2 linked regions of the Algoriphagus sp. Y33 genome follow. The protein of the gene in region 1 binds, or shares a complex with, the protein of each later gene. Links are inferred from orthologs where the notes say so. Each region holds a gene or a part of one and is shown in the gene's direction. Other genes may lie near its edges.

Evidence for each region.
Region 2: the proteins of fabF (region 1) and ID165_RS12715 are in contact, whole or in part, in a solved structure (PDB 6OKG), measured with the Escherichia coli proteins. The link is inferred for Algoriphagus sp. Y33 from one-to-one orthologs.

Annotation. Positions count from the first base shown.
Region 1 is NZ_CP061947.1:1,669,853-1,680,116, forward strand. The notes cover bases 4,299-7,168. They hold fabF (beta-ketoacyl-ACP synthase II), read left to right. Parts: upstream 4,299-5,041; coding sequence 5,042-6,295; downstream 6,296-7,168. Other genes in these bases: ID165_RS06725 (hypothetical protein), read left to right, coding at 4,327-4,749; ID165_RS06735 (acyl-CoA dehydrogenase), read right to left, coding at 6,396-7,168. In the rest of the region: topA (type I DNA topoisomerase), read left to right, coding at 1-951; ID165_RS06710 (3-hydroxyacyl-CoA dehydrogenase NAD-binding domain-containing protein), read right to left, coding at 1,258-2,136; ID165_RS06715 (SDR family NAD(P)-dependent oxidoreductase), read right to left, coding at 2,158-2,925; ID165_RS26895 (hypothetical protein), read left to right, coding at 3,011-3,139; ID165_RS06720 (zinc-dependent alcohol dehydrogenase family protein), read left to right, coding at 3,274-4,254; more of ID165_RS06735, read right to left, coding at 7,169-7,469; nicotinamide riboside transporter PnuC, read right to left, coding at 7,447-8,073; ID165_RS06745 (RagB/SusD family nutrient uptake outer membrane protein), read right to left, coding at 8,559-10,082; ID165_RS06750 (TonB-dependent receptor), read right to left, coding at 10,101-10,264. UniProt on the Escherichia coli protein: Involved in the type II fatty acid elongation cycle. Catalyzes the elongation of a wide range of acyl-ACP by the addition of two carbons from malonyl-ACP to an acyl acceptor.
Region 2 is NZ_CP061947.1:3,154,727-3,164,902, forward strand. The notes cover bases 1-2,782. They hold ID165_RS12715 (acyl carrier protein), read left to right. Parts: upstream 1-1,164; coding sequence 1,165-1,401; downstream 1,402-2,782. Other genes in these bases: ID165_RS12710 (IPExxxVDY family protein), read right to left, coding at 585-875; ID165_RS27125 (IPExxxVDY family protein), read right to left, coding at 845-1,012; rnc (ribonuclease III), read left to right, coding at 2,681-2,782. Outside these bases: more of rnc, read left to right, coding at 2,783-3,421; ID165_RS12735 (prolipoprotein diacylglyceryl transferase), read left to right, coding at 5,300-6,403; membrane protein insertion efficiency factor YidD, read right to left, coding at 6,400-6,624; ID165_RS12745 (hypothetical protein), read left to right, coding at 6,700-8,160; ID165_RS12750 (hypothetical protein), read left to right, coding at 8,243-9,064; ID165_RS12755 (helix-hairpin-helix domain-containing protein), read left to right, coding at 9,061-10,176. UniProt on the Escherichia coli protein: Carrier of the growing fatty acid chain in fatty acid biosynthesis.

The DNA of each region.
Region 1 (10,264 bases):
GGAATCGGGCGTCCGTCCACTTATGCACCTACAATTTCTACCATACAAAGACGTGAATATGTGATCAAGGAATCCAGAGATGGCACGCCTAGGGAATATGTTGAAATGATCATTGCCAAGGGAGCATTCAAGGATGCAACCAAAACTGAAAATACGGGAGCTGAGAAACAGAAACTTTTCCCTACCAATATCGCAATGGTGGTGAATGACTTCTTGGTAGAGCATTTTCCAAATGTTATTGACTTTAGCTTCACAGCAAGAGTAGAAAAGGAATTTGATGATATCGCAGCAGGAGGGCAAGTTTGGCAGGATATGCTGGATTCTTTCTACGGGGATTTCCATAAGAATGTAGAGGATACCGAGCAGGTTTCCAGACAGGATATCAACTCAAGCCGGGAACTTGGGAATCATCCGGTCAGTGGAAAGCCGATAATTGCCAGACTTGGTAAGTTTGGTCCATTGGTTCAGATCGGTGATGCTGAAGATGAAGAGAAACAGTTCGCCAGCTTAAAAAAGGGGCAGTTTATTGAGAATATCACCCTGGAGGATGCACTTGAGTTGTTCAAATTACCTCGTGATATCGGGATGTTTGAGGATAAGAAAATGGTGGCAGCCATAGGAAGATTTGGCCCCTATGTTCGTCATGATGGCTCATTTGTTTCGCTTCCAAAAGAAATGGATCCACTAAGTGTCACTGAAGAGGAAGCAATCCAGCTGATCAAAGACAAACGTGAAGCAGATGCAAAGAAACATATTAAATCCTTTGATGAGAATCCTGAAATTCAAATTTTGAACGGTAGATGGGGGCCTTATATCAAGATGGGTAAGAATAATTATAAGATACCCAAGGATAAGGAAGCTGAAGCATTGACATATGAAGAGACGATTCATATTATTGAAAATCAGCCTGAACCTAAGAAAAAGGGCGGGCGATTTGCCAAGAAAAAGTAATTAACACAGCTAGTTTGGACTTTATATAGACAAGCCTAATTCAATTCTATCAAAGATTGTTTTAGGCTTGTTTCTGTCTCGGAGGAATTTTTCGGCTTTAGCGCAGACAATTTTTAAGAGAACTGTAGCTGATTACGATATCGACAGGCTAATTCCATTGGCCACATTTTTTAGCTAACACCAGATGAGCCATTTGGATGGGTAGTAACAGTTACATGGGGTGGGAAAGGGTTGGTGAGCTACTTCCTTTTGATTATTACCCTAAAGAAATTAAGTCAGGTGAACAATTGTGGATCCTGAAACAAGTTACTTTAAAAAATCTGGCTGCTTATAGCTGGGATTTGGATAGGTGTAGAAGCCTTCACCGGATTTGACTCCCAGTTTCCCCTGATCCACGTAGGTTTTGAGCAATGCTGCAAAAGCTCTCGACGCCTGATTTCTTTTGGAGTTGGTGATGTGCCATGCCGTATCCAATCCTACCTTGTCCAAGATCCCAAAGGGGCCTGCCGCCATATTGAAATTTATCATCCAGGATTTATCTACAGCTTCTACTTCTGCTATTTCTCCAGTCAATAGTCTGCCTGCAGCATCGATCCAAGCTATCAACAACGTATTGAAAATGTAACCTGGGTTTTCTTTTTTAATCAAAATAGGTACTTGATTCAGCTTTCTTCCAAGATCATCTAAAATACCAATCACCTCTACAGCAGTACCCACATGCGGCATAATGTCCACAACTCTGGAATGAAATACATCATGAAAGTGAAATGCGCAGAATTTCTCCGCCCTTCCCGATATTTCGGCAAACTGAGATGGAAGTAGGTAAGAGGTATTGGTCGTAAAAATAGTATGATTTGCGGCCAGATTTCCTATTTCTTTCCATACGTTCATTTTGACTTCAGAATTTTCAGTTACATTTTCACTGACAAGATCAACCCGCTGAAGTGCTTCTTTAAGATTCCCTGTGAAAGAAATTCTTTCCATAGCTAGGATTGCCTCTTCTTTATTTAACCGGCCTGAACGGATCATTTGAGCTACTGACTTATTCATGGTGTCCAAAGATTTTTTCAAACTTTTCTCTTCAATATCAAAGACATTGACCTGATAGCCTGAAATTGCAGCTTGCAAAGCAATTCTGGTACCCATGTTACCGGCACCTATAATACCTATGGTATAAATGTTCATTAGGATTTGATTTTCTATGAATTAAATGGTGAATCCACCATCAGCAGTAAAAACAGATCCGGTGGTATATGAGGAGGCTGGTGAAGCTAAGAATAAGGCCATAGAACCAATTTCATCTGCAGTGCCCATTCTCTTGATGGCTAGTTTTTTCATCACCATGTCCATGATTTTCTCATTTGACCATAGCGGTTCAGAGAATTTGGTTTCGATCAATCCGGGACAAATCACATTCACCCTGATTTTTGCTTCTCCCCATTCTTTTGCCAAGACCTTGGTCATGGATATTAAAGCTGCTTTGCTTACGCTGTAGATTCCCAATCCATGTTCAGGTGAAATTCCGCCTATGGAACTGATATTTATTACCGAAGCATTGGAAGATTTTCTGAGATGGGGCCAGCATAGTTTTGAGAGCTCGAAAGGAGCCTTGAGATTCACATTCATTATTTTATCAAAAGCTTCCATACTCGTTTCATGTACAGGTCCGAAAACGGGACTTGTCGCAGCATTATTGACTAAAATATCAAGCTGTCCGCATGATTCAATTGTTTTCTTTACCAATCCCGGCAGCTCCTCCATATTTCCTACATTACAAGCTATGCCCTGTGCTTCATATCCTTTAGCCCGAAGCCTGCCGGCCATTTCATCCACAGCTTCCTGTTTTCTACTGCAAAGCACCACTTTTGCGCCCGCAGCGGCAAAAATTTCGCTTATACTAAAACCGATTCCTTTACTGGCGCCGGTGATGAGTGCGACTTTTCCCTGGAGGGAGAATAGAGAAGAGAGATCCATAAGTAGGTACGTTTTCTTCCTTCAAGATAAAGAAAGATAAAGAGTAAGCCTGAACGAATGCATATTATTGTCAGTTTAAATAGATATGAATTTCAGAATCAAAATAGATGACTATGAAATCAAGCATGACTCTCTGATGATTAGCCATGCGATCTGCCTGCCGTCTTTAGGCAGGGATTCTCTGTCCGACGACAGACGGGCATCTACCCGCTAAAAAACAAATTATGATCATATGAAATCGAGCATGACGAATAAGGTCACACAACTTGTCCCGAACTTGATTCGGGAGAGGGATGATTATTCACCGAGCGAGATTCCATCTGAACTCTTAAAACAAAATATAAACAGATGAAAGAAGTGATTTTTGAGGAAATCGGCAGAGCCGCGGACGTATTGAAGGTGAGAGAAGCACCGGCACCCGAGCCAGAAGGCCATGAGGTTCAGATAGAAGTAAAAGCAAGAAATATCAATCCCTCCGATCTGATGTTTATAAGGGGGCGGTATGGGATTCAGCCTGATTTACCGAGCAGTGCAGGTTTTGAAGCAGCGGGAATAGTAAGTAAGCCAGACGCTGAGGGAAAATTCCCTGCGGGAACCAGAGTGATGTTTACAGCTCAAGGGACTAATATGGGTACTTGGAGAGAGTACATTACACTTTCTGTCAAGCAAGTTATCCCTATGCCGGAAGGCATGTCCTTTGAAGTAGCCTGTCAGGCTTTTGTTAATCCCGTAACTGCGGTGGCTATGGTCAATAAATCGGGGTTGAATGCCGGAGAATGGCTTTTGCTCACTGCAGGAGCTTCTGCTTTTGGGAAATTTGCTATTCAGATAGCTAAAAACAAGGGAATCAAAGTGGCCTGTACTGTCCGTCATGATGAACAGAAAAAACACCTAACCGATCTCGGTGCCGATCTGGTGATTAATACAGAGAAAGAAGATTTGAAAAAAGTGATCAAAGAAGTGGTGGGTGAAGGAGTCTCTGTAGTATTTGATGCTGTAGGAGGAGAACTGGGAGCGGAGGCATTGTCGTGTATCAAGAAATTCGGCACGATGTACGTGTTTGGGATGTTGAGCATGCAGAATTTATCCCTTAATACGGGAATGATGATCTTCAAAGAAGTGAAAATAGAAGGATTTTGGCTGAGTAGTGTTTTACAGAGGATAAGTGAGGAGGATAGAGCAGAGCTTTATAAGGAAACCCAGTCCTTTTTGATGCGGGAAGATTCTAAGGCTGAAGTGGCTGAAAAATTTCCGCTTACTGAAGTGAAGGCAGCAATTGAGGCATATAACAAACCGGGAAGAAACGGGAAAGTACTTTTGGTGAGTTAATTTCTTTGAAATAGTTCTTCATAAAAAAAGGGATTCCCCATCTTTGCATTTCAAATCAAAAAACTGAAAAGAATGAATTGGGATACGCTGGACAAAGAGCTTACCGAAATTGTAGAAAAAAGAAATCAACTTGCCGCTATGGATTACAGCGACGAAAGATATGATGATCTGGAAGAAGAACTTCATGACTTGGAGGATGATTTCAACGAGAACTATGAGGATAGGCTTGAAACTGAACTTGAGAAAATTCAAGATAAGTTGCAGTCCGATACGGATATTCTTTTGCCCACGGCATATATCGCCAATGCCTACAAGCCCCTTCTTCCCGATGCTAATGGTATTGTAAGCTATGAAGTCTCCGGACTTCAAGGCGTGCCTATAGAATCCGAGCAATTTGACAAGCAAGATGTCCGGATCGTATTGGTTCCCAATCCCGCACGATTTGTAATGCTGATCAATGGCAGGCAGCTGAAGGATCTGTGGAGAAGTAGATAAGATTAAGTATCAAGATATTAGTATTGAGTATCTAGACTTTAGTATCAATATGATGATAGGTTATAAAATCATAAATCTAGTTTTATGATCTAACTAATTTGAAAGACCTGGCGAGTAGCCGGGTTTTTCTGTTTTTCACTGCTGATCCAAGTTGAAGCTTAAAACCGATGATAAATACAGGGTTTTATTAACAAGGCTAATGAACTTGGGCTGAACATAGATTTAATTGAGAAGACCACCGTTTATCCTATTTGGTCTTTGGAATTATGCCCAATAAATTAAAATTTAACCAATGAATTCAAAAAGAGTAGTTATTACGGGCTTGGGGGCACTTTCTGCTCTTGGCAATGATGTGAAGACCAACTGGAGAAATGCTAAGGAAAGCGTAAGCGGTGCGGGTGCAATCACCTATTTTAATGCTGAAAAATTCAAAACCCGATTTGCCAGCGAAATCAAAAATTTTGATCCTACGCTGAAACTCGACAGAAATGAGATCAAACGCGCTGATCTCTATACTCAATATGGCCTGTATGCAGCTTCCGAAGCAATGGAAGATTCCGGTTTGGATGTTTCCCAATTGGCTTCACCGTTTGATGCAGGTGTGATCTGGGGCACAAGCCAAGGCGGTATGAATACGTTTGAAAAAGAGATGAAAGAGTTTGTGGAAAATGATTTAAGCCCACGATTCAATCCTTTTTTCATTCCTAAGTATCTGGTGAATATGGCTTCAGGAGTGATTTCCATGAAGTACGGCTTTATGGGAATCAATTATACTCCTGTGACAGCCTGTGCATCTTCCAACAGTGCGATCATGGATGCTTTCAATTACATCAAGTGGGGCAAAGCCAAAGTGATTATCACGGGTGGTTCGGATGCTCCGATTACGGAAGCTTCTATGGGAGGATTTAATGCGCTGAAAGCACTTTCTACACGAAATGAAAATCCTACACTGGCCTCAAGACCATTTGATGCAGATAGAGATGGTTTTGTGATGGGAGAAGGTGCTGCTGCTTTGATCTTGGAGGAATATGAGCATGCAAAGAAACGCGGCGCAAAGATCTATGGAGAAGTAGTGGGGGCAGCCATGACAGCCGATGCTTATCATTTGACGGCCACTCACCCGGAAGGTGAGGGAGCCTATACCTGCATGAAGTTTGCCTTGGAAGAAGCTGGCTTGAGTATACAGGATGTGGACTACCTTAATGCCCATGCTACTTCTACTCCGACAGGCGACTTGAGTGAAATCAAGGCTGTGTCAAGACTGCTGAATGGCACCTACGATAAACTGCATATTTCCTCTACTAAATCCATGACAGGGCATTTGCTGGGAGCTGCGGGAGCAATAGAAGCTATCTTCTGCGTCAAGGCAATCAATGAAGGCGTAGTGCCGGCAACTATCAATACAGAAAATTTAGATCCGGCAATTCCTACGGGAATTCAGATAGTGACCAAGAATGTTGTCGAGAAAAAAATAAAAGTTGCCTTGAGCAATACCTTTGGTTTCGGAGGGCATAATGCGACAGTGATTTTCAAAGAGTTTGTCTAACCTTTGGGGTTTAGACCCCAAAGGTTTTGTTTTTCACCACACCTCCTTAGAAACTGCATAGAAACATACAAGGAGATTTTTGAAAAGTGTGTTTGCTTATCTAAAACGGAAATATCAGCAGGACATGCTGACCGACTGTATTAAAATCCCGCCAGACCCGATTCAGTTCGGTATGGGTTTTGGCAGCTTCCAAACCTGAGAAGGGGTAGAGCCGTCCAGTAATTTTACGGCATTTTTGGGTAAGTATTCTGCTTACTTCGCTAATTTTCTTCAATCTAGAATCTGATATTTTTCCTTTTTTTTCCAGTTCACCCCATGAAGCATTGACTTGATGATAAAACTCATCCCGAAGATTTTGAAGTTTTTCCTCTTGCTTTCCCAGTAGTTTAAGGAAGTACTCAAGATGCTTTTTATCATAGCTTCTGTACTCATGCCTTCTCCAAAACGACTGCTCTATCAATTCCTTTAAGTGAAGAGAAATACCCAAAATATTCGCTGCAAGCGTAGCTTCGGCAAACTGAAGAAAGGGGTATTGGTAAACGGAAGCAGTCAATTGAGCTTTTTCCGGAAGAATTTCAAAGCAACGGTTTAGTGGAACTTCAACGTCATCGCATCGAAAAGCATGGCTTCCTGTAGCTACCATTCCCATGTAATTCCAACCGTCAAGAATAGTTACATCTTTTCTGTCGAGGACAAAAGCTTTGATCACCGGCTTTCCTTTTCCATCCAACAGTGCCTTCCCATCTTCCAATATCCCGCAATTGGCAGTGAGATGTGTAGCATGCAAGGCTCCCGATGCATAGGTCCAACTTCCGGAAATGATGTACTTTTCATCCACCAAATTGGCTTTTCCTCCTACAAATCCACTTCCTGCCAAGCAGAGTTTTTCGTCGGGGAAAATATCATTACGAAGTGACTCATCCATAAAGCCGACAAACCAGGCTGCACCTGCACAGAGCGTCACTGTCCATCCCAGACTCCCGTCCAGCTTTGCCAGTTTTTCCTCAATTTCCAAGGCTTCAGGCAGGGTACAACCCAGTCCTCCCAAGTCCTTTGGCACAAAAATCTTAAACCATTTTTCGGAATAAATCTCAGCCAGCCATTCCTCGGGAAGGTATCCAAGTTCTTCTGCTTTGGTAGCGAGTTCGTGGCTAAACAGTTTTGACTTTTCCATGGGCGTGGTCTAGTTCTTTTTTCCAATCGAAATAACCCAAAATGGCTATGACGAAAAGGAAAATGGTGAGAAATGAGATTAGAATCAGTTGCTTGTGAAAGAGCAAAGGAATGGCTACGATATTTGACACATTCAGCCATATCCAGTTTTCCAACTTTCTTTTTGCCAGAAGCCACATCCCTGCCCAGGCAGTAGAGGATACAAAAGCATCGATCACAGGCACATCGGAGTCGGTAAAATTGGTAAGCATAAAATAGAGAAATACCCAGCCGCCGAGGGCGATTGCCCAGGTGATTTTCTGCTCAGTAACTGTACTTCTTGAGATTTGCGAGGCCCCGGAATTCGATCTGTTTTTCCACATGGCCCAGCCATAAATACTCATTATTAGGTAATAAGCATTGAGCAGGGTTTCGGCGTAGAGCTTGGCATCCACAAGCAAGAAGCCCGAACACGAGATTCCGATGATGCCCGCGGGATAGAGCAACACATTGTTTTTGCGGGCGAGCAGCACTGAGGTGACTCCAAAACCCACAGCGAACCATTCCAGTACACTCGTGGATTTGATCTGCTCAGCGAGCAGACTCATGTCAATATACAATAGCATTTGAATAACGTTTTTGGATTATTCAAAAAAGGGAGAACAGTAATCTAGTCCCTACGCCGGCATTACCCGGATCAGGTGCTCAGTGATCGCTCACCGATGGGTATGATCTCAGCCCGAAATATTAGGGCACCCCTTAATTGATGATACTAAGATAGGGATTTATACATGATTTCGCTCTACGAGCCGGACTATCTAAGTTCGCTTCGCATAAAGAGGAATTTCCAAAACCTAAGGAATTATGGAAAATAACCAAGCAGGGAGCTAAAGTTGTAGCAAAGCACCGGGAAGCTTTATTGATGGATTGGGGCAAAAGATGCGAGTGGCTGAAATAGGATGATAAATCCTAGACCGATACCGTTATATCAGCTTTAGATAAATCAAATTCTGATTTCATTCCAATTAAGGTATGCATTATTTTAAATAGAAAGGCCTATTCCCATAGCAGGGAATAGGCCTTTATCATTTTATAAGTACTACGTACTTAATTACTTACTGCCACCATATTCTTGGTTTTGTTCTATCAGCGTATTATCCAATTCCAAAAGTGGAATTGGGAGAATTTCATGCTTTCCTGCCACAAAGCCTTTGCTTGCAAGTGCTTCTGCTGCTTTTCCATTTCGGACTAGGTCAAACCATCTATGACCTTCTCCTGCGAGTTCCAGACGTCTTTCTTCCAAAATTGTATGTATGGAAACGGGGATAGTTCCCAAGCCGACTCTAGCCCGAACGGCATCTAGCAGAGCCTGTGCACGGCCTGTATTTCCACCGCCTCTTACGAGTGCTTCAGCTTCCAAAAGATAGGAATCTGCAAGACGGATTTCATAGATATTTTGACGGAAGTTCAGTTCCATCACTCCGCCTCCCGTGGATCTGTCTTTCTGACGTCCTGCAAATTTCTCTAAGAAATAGCCGGTATTGTTGTAGCCTTTTTCATAAGTTACAGCTCCCGCTTTTTCCAAGCTATCCAAATCCGCAATGGTCGCTGATTTACGCGGATCGTTTTTCATCACTTGATACAAATCCGGAGTAACAGTCAAAAAGCTCCAGCCGGAAACATAATCAGGTGCAGTATCTGCGATTGGATTGTAACCCCGTGGACCTACCATGATGTTCAAAAGATTCCCTTCTGTACATCCCACGCATCCCCAATCACCATTTGATGTATTCGTAAAGGATACTTCGAAAATTGACTCCGAATTGAATTTATTATCAACTTCAAATAGATCGGAGAACTTGTCCAGTAATTTGTATCCATACTGGCTGGTACCACCGGGAGTTCCGTTTACCATTTCAAATTGCTCCGCTGCCAGCGCAAATTTTTCCTGCTGCAAATAGACCTTTCCCAAGACTGCACGTGCCATTCCTTCAGTAGCTCTTCCCGCTTCGGTTTCCGGATTGAGCTGGACAGGAAGGTTGGGAAGTGCTTCCAAAATATCCGCTTCTATCTGTGCATATACTTCAGAAGGATCTGCCTGTACCACATCGAACATTTCGGACGTAGAGATAGGCTCTGTGAAAAGCGGTACGTTTTCAAACAAGCGCACCAAATCGAAGTAGAAGTATGCCCTAAGGAATGTGGCTTCTGCATGATAGCGGGCTTTTAACGACTCATCCATAGGCACTTCAGGAAGCTTTTGTATAAGTACATTTGCACGAAAAACACCTGAAAAGCCCTTACTCCAAAGATCTCCTTGGGGACCGTTTGCAGGATCCAGTGTGTAATTGGACCATACTTGGATAGAAGTAACATCATTTGGGCCTCCACCGCCTGCAAAATGATCATCTGATGCAGCATTAAGAGCAGTCAGTTTGGTTACGTATCCTCCCCCTTGCATTCCGACTACGTCATATACGGCAACCAACCCATTGAATGCTTCTTCTTGGTTCTGATAATAGTTGGATTCCAAATCTGTGCCTCTAGGCTTGATTTCAAGAAAATCATCAGAGCAGGAACTCAATGTCAATGCCGTCAAAGCGATGGCAACGAGATTTTTTTTATGTTTTAACATGATTAGAGTCAATTTTGATTAAAAACCTACATTTACACCGACCATAAACGAGCGGGCTTGTGGATAAATACCACGGTCAATGCTCATGACCCCACCGCCGATTTCGGGATCATACCCTGTGTATTTGGTGAGCGTGAGCAAGTTTTCGCTCATCACATATACTCTGGCCTTTTTCATGCCGA
Region 2 (10,176 bases), 1.5 Mb from region 1 along the record:
AAGTGCAATCCAATCAACTTCCTGCTTCCAAGCCGAAAGCCAAGTCTTCTATATCTTTTTCTGTGAGGGAAGGAGCACTTACTTTTGTGTTAGGAAGATTTATTCCTTTTCTGGATTTCAGAATTCCTCCATGGATTACTGTACAGTTAACATTTTTTCCATCGGTATCATTCACCCTTACTTCCAGGTTTCCATCATCAATCAAAATCCTGTCCCCTGTAACCACATCATTCGGAAGGTTTTGATACACAGTGCTGACCAAATGGCTAGTACCGATTACAGGATCATTTGTAATGGTGATCAACTCTCCCGACTTAATCTCTACACCGTTGTTTTCTACTTCGCCCACACGGATTTTTGGTCCCTGAGATCTTGGAGAATCCCAAGGTTAAGGTTTTCATCCTTATTGATTTGTCTGATTATTTTCGCTACTTCACCGTGAATGTCATGAGTACCGTGTGAAAAATTCAGACGAAACACATTGGCACCCGGCTGCTGCCAGGCTTTTGATAGTTTCGTAGTTATTTGAAGCGGGGCCTATAGTTGCTAGAATTTTAGTCTTATTGAAATGGCTCATTAGGGGATTAATAAGTTAATAGGTTTTCTTTTGATTTTAGTTTGCTTACATCCAGCTTCATCACATTTTGTATGTAACGATTTTTCGCCAGCTGGTTGGCAAATGTATTAATACTTATTTGAAAGGTCTCGTCCTGAACCAAAAGGAAATAATCCATTGATTTCAATTCCGGGATCAAATAAGACACTTGATTTGTAGAATTCAAGGCCTTATTCTTTAGCAGTTGAACAAATCCATGCGGTAAAGAAAGGAAATATTGCGAGATTTTTAGGCTTGGAGGGTCATAAATTCCAATAATAGGTCATCGTATTTGATGAGGTTAAGATCCAACTCCCTATTGATAAGCCATGCCATCTTATAGTCCTTTACAGGGGATACAAGCCCCAAAAGCTCGAAATCATACGTATGTTCAATCAGTAATTTGGCCTTCTTCATGCGGGGAAAAAATGAATCAAAACAAAGTTAGAAAATATAATCCAACTTCTATGGACAACGATTTGCTTAAAAATTTACTTGAATCTTTTCTTTGTCAATTAGGCATTAAATATATTTCTTTGCGAAGTGTTATTAACTAAACTGATCACAAAATGTCTGAAATTGCACAAAAAGTAAAAGCCATCATCGTTGACAAACTTGGCGTAGAAGAGTCTGAAGTTACTTTGGAGCCGAGCTTTACCAATGATCTTGGTGCTGATTCTCTTGCTACTGTAGAATTGATTATGGAATTCGAAAAAGAATTCAACATCTCTATTCCTGATGATCAGGCTGAGCAAATCGGTACTGTTGGACAAGCAGTAACCTACTTGGAAGCTAACGTAAAATAATAATTCCTAAATTCATTCCATGAATTTAAAAAGAGTTGTTGTAACAGGTATAGGTGCCCTCACACCAATAGGCAATACCGCAGAGGAATTCTGGAAACGGTTTGGCTAATGGTGTGAGCGGTGCTGCGCCGATTACCAAATTCGATGCTTCCCTTTTCAAAACCCAATTTGCCTGCGAGGTCAAAAACCTTGATGTAGAGCAGTTTATTGATAGGAAAGAAGCTCGAAAAATGGATCCTTTTACCCAATATGCCATGATTTCAGCTGATGAAGCCGTGGTAGATTCGGGGTTGGATCTTGAAAAAATCGATAAATCAAGAGCCGGAGTAATCTGGGGATCGGGAATCGGAGGGTTAAGAACCTTTCAGGATGAGGTGACGACATTCTCCACCGGAGATGGGACTCCGCGCTTCAACCCTTTCTTTATCCCTAAGATGATTGCTGATATAAGTTCCGGCTTTATATCTATTAAATATGGTTTTCGCGGTCCAAACTTTGTAACAGTTTCTGCTTGTGCCTCAGGAACCAACGCCCTTATCGATGCATTTACATACATCCGAATGGGAAAAGCTGATATTTTCATCAGCGGAGGTTCTGAAGCAGCAGTGACTGAAGCTGGTATTGGTGGATTCAATGCAATGAAAGCCCTTTCCCAAAGAAATGAATCACCGGAGACAGCCTCTAGGCCTTTTGACAAGGATCGTGATGGTTTTGTATTGGGTGAAGGAGCCGGAGCATTAATTCTGGAAGAATATGAGCATGCTAAAGCACGTGGTGCCAGAATCTATGCCGAACTGGTAGGGGGCGGAATGACTGCCGATGCGCACCATATCACAGCTCCGCATCCCGATGGTTTGGGAGCCAGCAGTGTGATGAAAATTGCTTTGGAAGACGCTAATCTCAAACCCGAAGACATAGATTACATCAATGTGCACGGCACCTCTACTCCTTTGGGAGATGTAGGAGAGATCAAGGCGATTCAGGGGGTTTTCGGTGAGCATGCGTACAAGATGAACATCAGCAGTACAAAGTCCATGACCGGTCACCTACTGGGTGCTGCCGGCGCTGTAGAAGCAATTGCTTGCATTTATGCTTTGAACAGAGGCGTGATACCTCCTACGATCAATCACTTCGAAGACGACGAGGCATTTGATCCAAGACTAAACTTGACTTTCAATAAAGCACAGGAGAGAGAGATAAATTATGCGTTGAGTAATACGTTTGGATTTGGCGGACATAACTGTTCGGTGATTTTCAAAAAATATAATTAGTCTGGATTTTGAAATTATTTCAAAGACTCGGATTTAATAATCTCTTCTTTAGTGAAAAAGACAAAAGGCTTGCTACCTCCATCAGACTGATGACGGGAAGCAGGCCTTTTAATTTATCGCTGTATAAGCTTGCACTTACGCCGTCTGGCTTGGGTGAGGAAACTTCACATGGATTCCGACTCTCCAATGAGCGATTGGAGTTTCTTGGTGATGCGATTTTGGGAGCTGTCATCGCCGAATTCCTTTTCCAGAAATTCCCCTTCCGGGACGAAGGTTTTCTCACCGAAACCAGATCAAAATTGGTAAACAGAGAAACACTGAACGATACCGGGATCAAAATCGGTCTGCGAAAAGCATTGGACATGGAGATCGGTGAGCGGACATTCACAGGAAACAAGTCGCTGTACGGAGATATGCTGGAGGCTTTTCTTGGAGCCGTCTACCTTGACAAAGGCTATCACTTCACCAAGAGATTCATTACCCAAAGAATTCTACTTCACTTTGATGTAGAAAGCATGATAGCTACTACTACAAATTACAAAAGTAAGATCATCGAGTGGTCCCAAAAGGAAAATAAGCCGGTGGAATTTGTGGTGCTTGGAGTCAGTGGAAACCAACGATTCAAAGAATTTAAGGTAGCTTTACACGTCGATGCAAAAGAAATCGCACAAGGAAAAGGAAGCACAAAAAAGAAAGCAGAGCAAGAAGCATCCAAAAATGCATGCGAAACACTAAGTATTGCCACATAGCTTAGTAATTTTAGGATTAATCAATCCAATTCATGTCTTCAATTAAAATCGCGGGAGCTACCGTCAATCAAACACCGCTGGACTGGTCAGGAAATCTGAACAGAATTATACTGGCTATTGAAGAAGCCAAACATCAAGAGGTTGAAATCCTGTGCTTGCCTGAATTGGCTATCACAGGATATGGATCCGAAGATTTATTTTTAAGCTACTGGTATCCAAAGAAAGCACTGGCCCAACTTGCACTCTTGCTACCCCACTGTATGGGAATCACAGTAGCTATAGGTCTTCCCGTTAGAATTCAGGATAAGGTTTATAATTGTGTAGCAGTCCTTGAAAATGGAGCGGTCAAGGGCTTTGTGGCAAAGCAATTTATGGCAATCGATGGCGTACATTATGAATTCCGTTGGTTTACGCCATGGAGAGCAAATGAAGTCGTCGAAATAGCGTTTCAAGATCAAATGATTCCTCTTGGCGATCTTACTTTTCACCATAAAGAAATTCACTTCGGATTCGAAATCTGTGAAGATGCATGGAGAGGCAGTCTAAGGCCTGGCTATAGGCTTTGTGAACGAAAGGTCAATTTGATATTCAATCCCAGTGCCAGTCACTTTGCCATGGAAAAAGCCAGCTCCGCAAAGAGCTAGTAGAAGAAAGTTCAGCCAGTTTTGACTGCTACTATTGCTATGCTAACTTACTGGGAAATGAAGCCGGCAGAATGATTTTCGACGGGGAAATAATGCTTGCCAAATCCGGGGAATTACTCTCAAGGAATAGACTTCTCTCTTTTGAAGACGTTCAGGTCAACAGTTTTTATCTGGAGCCAAAAAGCCAGGGCATAGCTCTATAAATTCAAAAAATGAGGAATTTGTCCAAGCTTCAGCTTTGGCTCTATTTGATTATATGAGGAAAAGCCGAAAGCAATGGCTTTGTTCTTTCGCTCTCGGGTGGAGCGGATTCTTCTTCGATTGCAATTTTGGTAGCTGAGATGGTGAAGCGGGGGATAGATGAATTAGGCGTAGAGAAATTCTGTCAAAAAGCAGGAATAGTATCCACTCCACAATCCCATAATCCTGAAAAAGAACTGGTGGCTCAATTACTGACCACAGCATATCAAGGAACCAAAAACTCCTCGGATGACACCTTCTCTTCTGCTGAGTCCCTGGCCAAAAGCATAGGTGCCACCTTTTATCATTGGGAAATCGACGAAGAAGTACAATCCTACACTGCCAAGATAGAAAGCCATAGGCAGAAAATTGACTTGGGAACAGGACGATATCACGCTTCAAAACATCCAAGCCAGAACCCGGTCCCCGATAATCTGGATGCTCGCCAATATCAACAATGCCCTGCTCCTCTCCACTTCCAACAGAAGTGAAGGAGATGTAGGTTATGCCACCATGGATGGGGATACATCGGGTAGTATTTCTCCAATTGCAGCAGTGGATAAATATTTCATCCTAAGCTGGCTAAGCTGGGCCGAGAAAAACCTAGATCACCCGGGTTTGAGGAAAGTGAATTCTCTTCAGCCGACTGCAGAACTCCGGCCGCAGGAGAGAACCCAAACTGACGAAAAAGACTTGATGCCATACGCTGTCATCTTGGAAATAGAAAAACTTGCCATTCGGGATCGCCGTTCACCTATGGATGTTTTTCTGATCCTCTCTGAAGAACTTGAATTAGAACCTGATATTTTGAAAGGCTATATCAAAAAATTCTTCCGACTTTGGTCTCGCAATCAATGGAAAAGGGAAAGACTTGCCCCTTCCTTCCATTTGGATGAATTCAATGTGGATCCAAAAACTTGGTACAGATTTCCGATTTTATCCGGAGGATTTGCGGAAGAACTTGCTCAACTAGATCAACTATAAAACAAAAATTATGTTTGAATTAATCATGAACTATATCGTTTGGGATCCAAACCCCTCTGTAATTCCGGGATGGGAAAGACCACCTTGGTATAGTATACTTTTTGCCGCCGGTTTTGTGATTTCGCAGCAGTTTATGGTTCATTTTTTCAAGAAAGAAGGGCAAAACCCTGAGCTGGTTGACAAATTGACCATCTACATGGTGATAGCGACTATCGTAGGTGCCCGGCTTGGTCATGTTCTTTTCTATGAGCCTGCCAAATACTTAAGCAATCCAATCGAAATCTTAAAAGTTTGGGAAGGTGGACTTGCCAGCCACGGGGCTGCTATTGCTATTCTTTTTGCCTTATGGCTCTATGCCAAAAGAACTCCTGGACAAAGTTACCTCTGGGTAGTAGATCGAATAGTAATCGTAACAGCATTGACCGGAGCATTGATCCGCTTTGGTAATTTGATGAATTCTGAAATAGGCGGAAAAGATACAGGATCTGATTATGGGATAGTTTACGCTTGGGATAGTGAGGAGTTACTTAGCACTTTGAAGGTGCCTGTAGAGTCTGTAGATCCTTACAAACCTGATGATCGTCAAGGAGAACTGGTAGGCAATGGGATTGTCCCTGTAAATATTGACTTGGAAATCAATAAAGGCACATACAGCCTCCAAGAGCTGGAAACCGCCTTGAGAAGGGATATTAAGTATGCTTTGACCCAATTCAAATCAAGTCAGGACTACTTAGCCGAACCTGTAGAAAGCCCCCTAAATATGGCAATTTCAGATAAAGGAGACCATTACCTAGTGACTGTCCAGACATTTGGGAGAACAAAGCACCCGACTCAAATCTATGAGTCCCTCTCTTATTTTGTAATATTCCTTGTGCTTTTTGCCCTTTGGAACAAATATAAAGAACGGTTGCCTGAGGGGATTCTATTGGGTATCTTTCTGATCACCGTATTCGGCATGCGCTTCGTTTGGGAGTTCTTCAAAGTAAGTCAGGTGGATTTCGAAGATGCTATGGCCTTCAATATGGGACAGTTATTGAGTATTCCACTAGTCATTGGTGGAGTGATATTAGTGATTCGAGCATTGAAAAACGGCTTGAAGCCAATCAAAAATTAAGGAATTGGATCATGCCCGTGGCCGCCCCAAGGGTGGCAGCGGGCTATCCGTTTGAGCCCCATCCATCCTCCTTTAAAAACCCCATGCTTCATTATTGCCTCCTTCATGTATTGGCTGCACGTAGGTGTATATCTACAACTCGAAGGAAATAAAGGGGAAATAGTGTATTGATACACCAAGACCGGAAATATAGCTATCTTTCGAAGTAAGGATTTTGCCATGAATAAGTTCTATAATTGTAGCGAATCTGCCAACAACTTCGTAAGTAACCAAAATTAAACTTTCAGAATTCCCTCTTGATCGGCAAGAAACCAAATATCCTTTACTTCTCTCTATTGCTTCTAGCTCTTTTTTTTGAGTCGGGACAAAACACATCCTATGCACAAGGAGACACTTCCTATGCACCTGCGATTAACCAATCCCCTGATAGTGTAAAGGTTAACAATATTTTTATAGTAGGAAATGTAAAAACAAAAAAGAGTGTAATTCTCAGAGAGCTGGACTTCATCACCGACTTCTATTATGACTGGAATACCTTTCTGGAAATACTTATTGCTGATCAAAAGAAGATATACAATCTCATGCTTTTCACTTCAGTAGAAATCACTCCACTGGTCACCGGAGATAATGAAGTGGAAATTCTCATTACTGTAAAGGAACGCTGGTACCTCTTACCGCAGATAATTTTTGAGCTCGCTGACCGGAATTTCTCGGAATGGTGGACCAACCAGAGCCGGGATTTTTCCAGAGTGAATTACGGTTTGCGCTTAAGCCATAGTAATGTAGGAGGGAGAAATGACAAACTCAGATTTGCCGGGCAACTTGGTTTTACAAAGGCTTTGGATCTTCAGTATAGCAAGCCATATATTGACAAAAAACAAAAGCACGGGTTAGCTGTACAACTTACCTACAAGGAAAATAAAACAATCCCCCTCAAATCCGAATTCAATAAACAGGTCTTTTTCACCAATGAAAAAGAAGATATAATTAGAAAAAACTTTGCCGCTGCATTACGATACACTTACCGAAGAAGCTACTATAACTATCACTTTCTTACCTTAGGGTACAGCTATACTTTGGTGGCAGATGATGTATTGACCGAAAATCCGGAATACTTCCAGCACGGTGGCAATAAACTCCGTTATGCATTTGCCACCTATACCTTCAGACATGATAGAAGAGACAATGTGTCCTACGCTACTGACGGTGAGCTTTTACAGGTTTCTCTCACGAAATATGGAATCATATTCACCGATGAATTAGATGAAGTGGAAGTCAATCTCACAGCAAACAAATATTTCAAAATTTCCGATAAGTTCCACTTCAACTCCGGTCTTACAGCCAATTGGTTTTTGAGTACAGGGCAGCCATATACGCTTGTAAGAGGGATCGGATACAGTCCAAATTTCATACGGGGTTATGAACTGAATGTAGTGGAAGGACAGCAATTATATGTACATAAAAACAGCTTCAGGTATAAATTCTTGGATTGGAAAATTGACATTTCCAATCTGATTAAGCTGGAGCAATTCAACACTATTCCCATTCGACTATATCTCAGTGCAAATTTCGATCATGGCTATGTAAAGGATAGAAATCATATCCCCGAGAATTCCCGACTAGCCAATAAATACCTGATGGGATATGGAACGGGGATAGATTTGGTTGGTTTTTATGATGCTGTTTTACGCTTCGAATATTCCATGAATAACAGCAAAGAAGGTAACTTCTTCTTTAATTTTTCCGCGCCTTTCTAAATTCCCCGTAAAAAACCCTGGTTTTTTGGTATGGATATCAAGTTTTTAACTATATTTAGTTGAGACTTTTTATCGATCCATTATGAAGCTATGGACTTTTTTATGCTTCTTGGCTTGTCTGGCTTATTGTGCAAAAGCGCAAACAGACCCCCTCACCCAAGTGCACGGTGCTAGAAGTCAGAGTATGGGCAATCTACGGGTGCACGGAATGGATACCTGGAGTTATTTCAATAATCCCGGTGGGCTTGCAAAATTGGAGTCTTCTGCTGTATCTGCGGGATACGACAGTCGATTTGGGTTGAAGGAACTAGGTACCGTCGATCTAGCAGGAGCCTGGAAAGTGAAAGCCGGAACGGTAGGTTTTGGAGTTTCCCGCTATGGAGGCAACTTATTCAATCAGCAATCCCTTGGCTTCGCTTTCGCCAATCAATTGGGAATTGTAAGTATAGGCGGAAAACTGGAATGGTTTCAAACCCATATCGAAGGATTCGGGGATGGAAACGCTATTATTTTCAGCCTTGGGGGAATGGCAGAGCTTAGCTCTACATTCTCTGTAGGTGCCAGTATTTCCAATCTGAACCGAACCAAAATATCAAAAGACACTGACGTAAGATTACCGACGGGAATTAGTTTAGGGCTCCTTTACACTCCTATCCCACAGCTCCAAGCGCATCTCGAAGTGGAAAAGGATATTCAAATCAAACCTGTAATAAAGGCAGGATTGGAATATGGCATCAAAGATTGGGCATTTATCCGAACAGGCATCAACAGCAATCCCAGCCGGCTTTTTTTTGGATTGGGTCTGAAATCAAATCGCTTTATTCTGGACTATGCCCATGGGCAAAATCAAGCCTTGGGTAGTACAAATCATGTAAGTTTGGGATTCTCACTGCCGGAAAAATGAAGGCACTAATTTTCCTGATCGGTCTTTCTTTTTGCCTGAGTTCTTTTGTACTGGCGCAGTATCCCCCTAAGACGGAAATGGATTTGGAATCATTAATGGAACGTCTCTTCCCTGTCCAAGATGAGGACTTGGATTACGAATCGATCTACGAAGTCCTACTCCAGCTTTATCTAAACCCAATGGACATCAATCGTGCAAGTGCCGAAACGCTAGCCTCAAGCTATCTACTCAACCCAAGCCAGATCTCCGGCTTAATCTCCTACAGAGCTCGCCAGGGTTCGCTGATTTCACTCTATGAGCTCCAAGCGGTCCCGGGTTTTGACCTGAAAACTATAGAACAAATTATCCCATTTTTGACCTTGGGAACCGGCACTTCCACTCAAACCCAATCTTTTTGGAAGCGTGTTGCCAATGAAGAGCAAGCATATTTTTTACTTCGCCATCGCCGTACATGGGAACCCCGCAAAGGTTTTACCCCTCCCGACACCAGTTCTACGGGAAGAATTTCAAATCGTTATTTGGGAGACCCGAATGAATTCTATCTAAGATTCCGTATTCAGCATGCCAGGGATTTCAGTTTAGGATTTACACTGGATAAAGACCCCGGCGAGCAATTCACTTGGGATCGCAAAACGGCAAGATACGGGTTCAATTTTCTTTCTTTTCATTTCACCAAGTACTACTTGGGCAAGTGGAAAACCATTGCTTTGGGAGATTTTCAGGCTCAATTTGGGCAGGGTTTGGTGTTTGGAGCCAGTTATTCTTTAGGTAAAGGTGCCGAAACAGTCCCCACTGTCCGTAAAAGCAGTGTAGGGATTTTGCCCTATACTGCTGCTATGGAGTTTGGCTTCTTTCGAGGAGCAGGTCTTACCTATCAAAGTGGGAAATGGCAAAGTAGTATAATTACATCTTACGCTCCCAGGGACGGCAGGGCTACAAGCAGCAGTGTTGACACACTTAGCTCAGAAGCTCTGACCATCAATTCATTTAATCAAAGTGGGCTTCACCGCACGCAAAGTGAGCTCAGTACCAAAAACCAATTCAAGGAGCTAAGCCTGGGAGGAAACATCCAGTATTCGGCCGCCTCCGGTCAACTGCAATCCGGAGTCAAC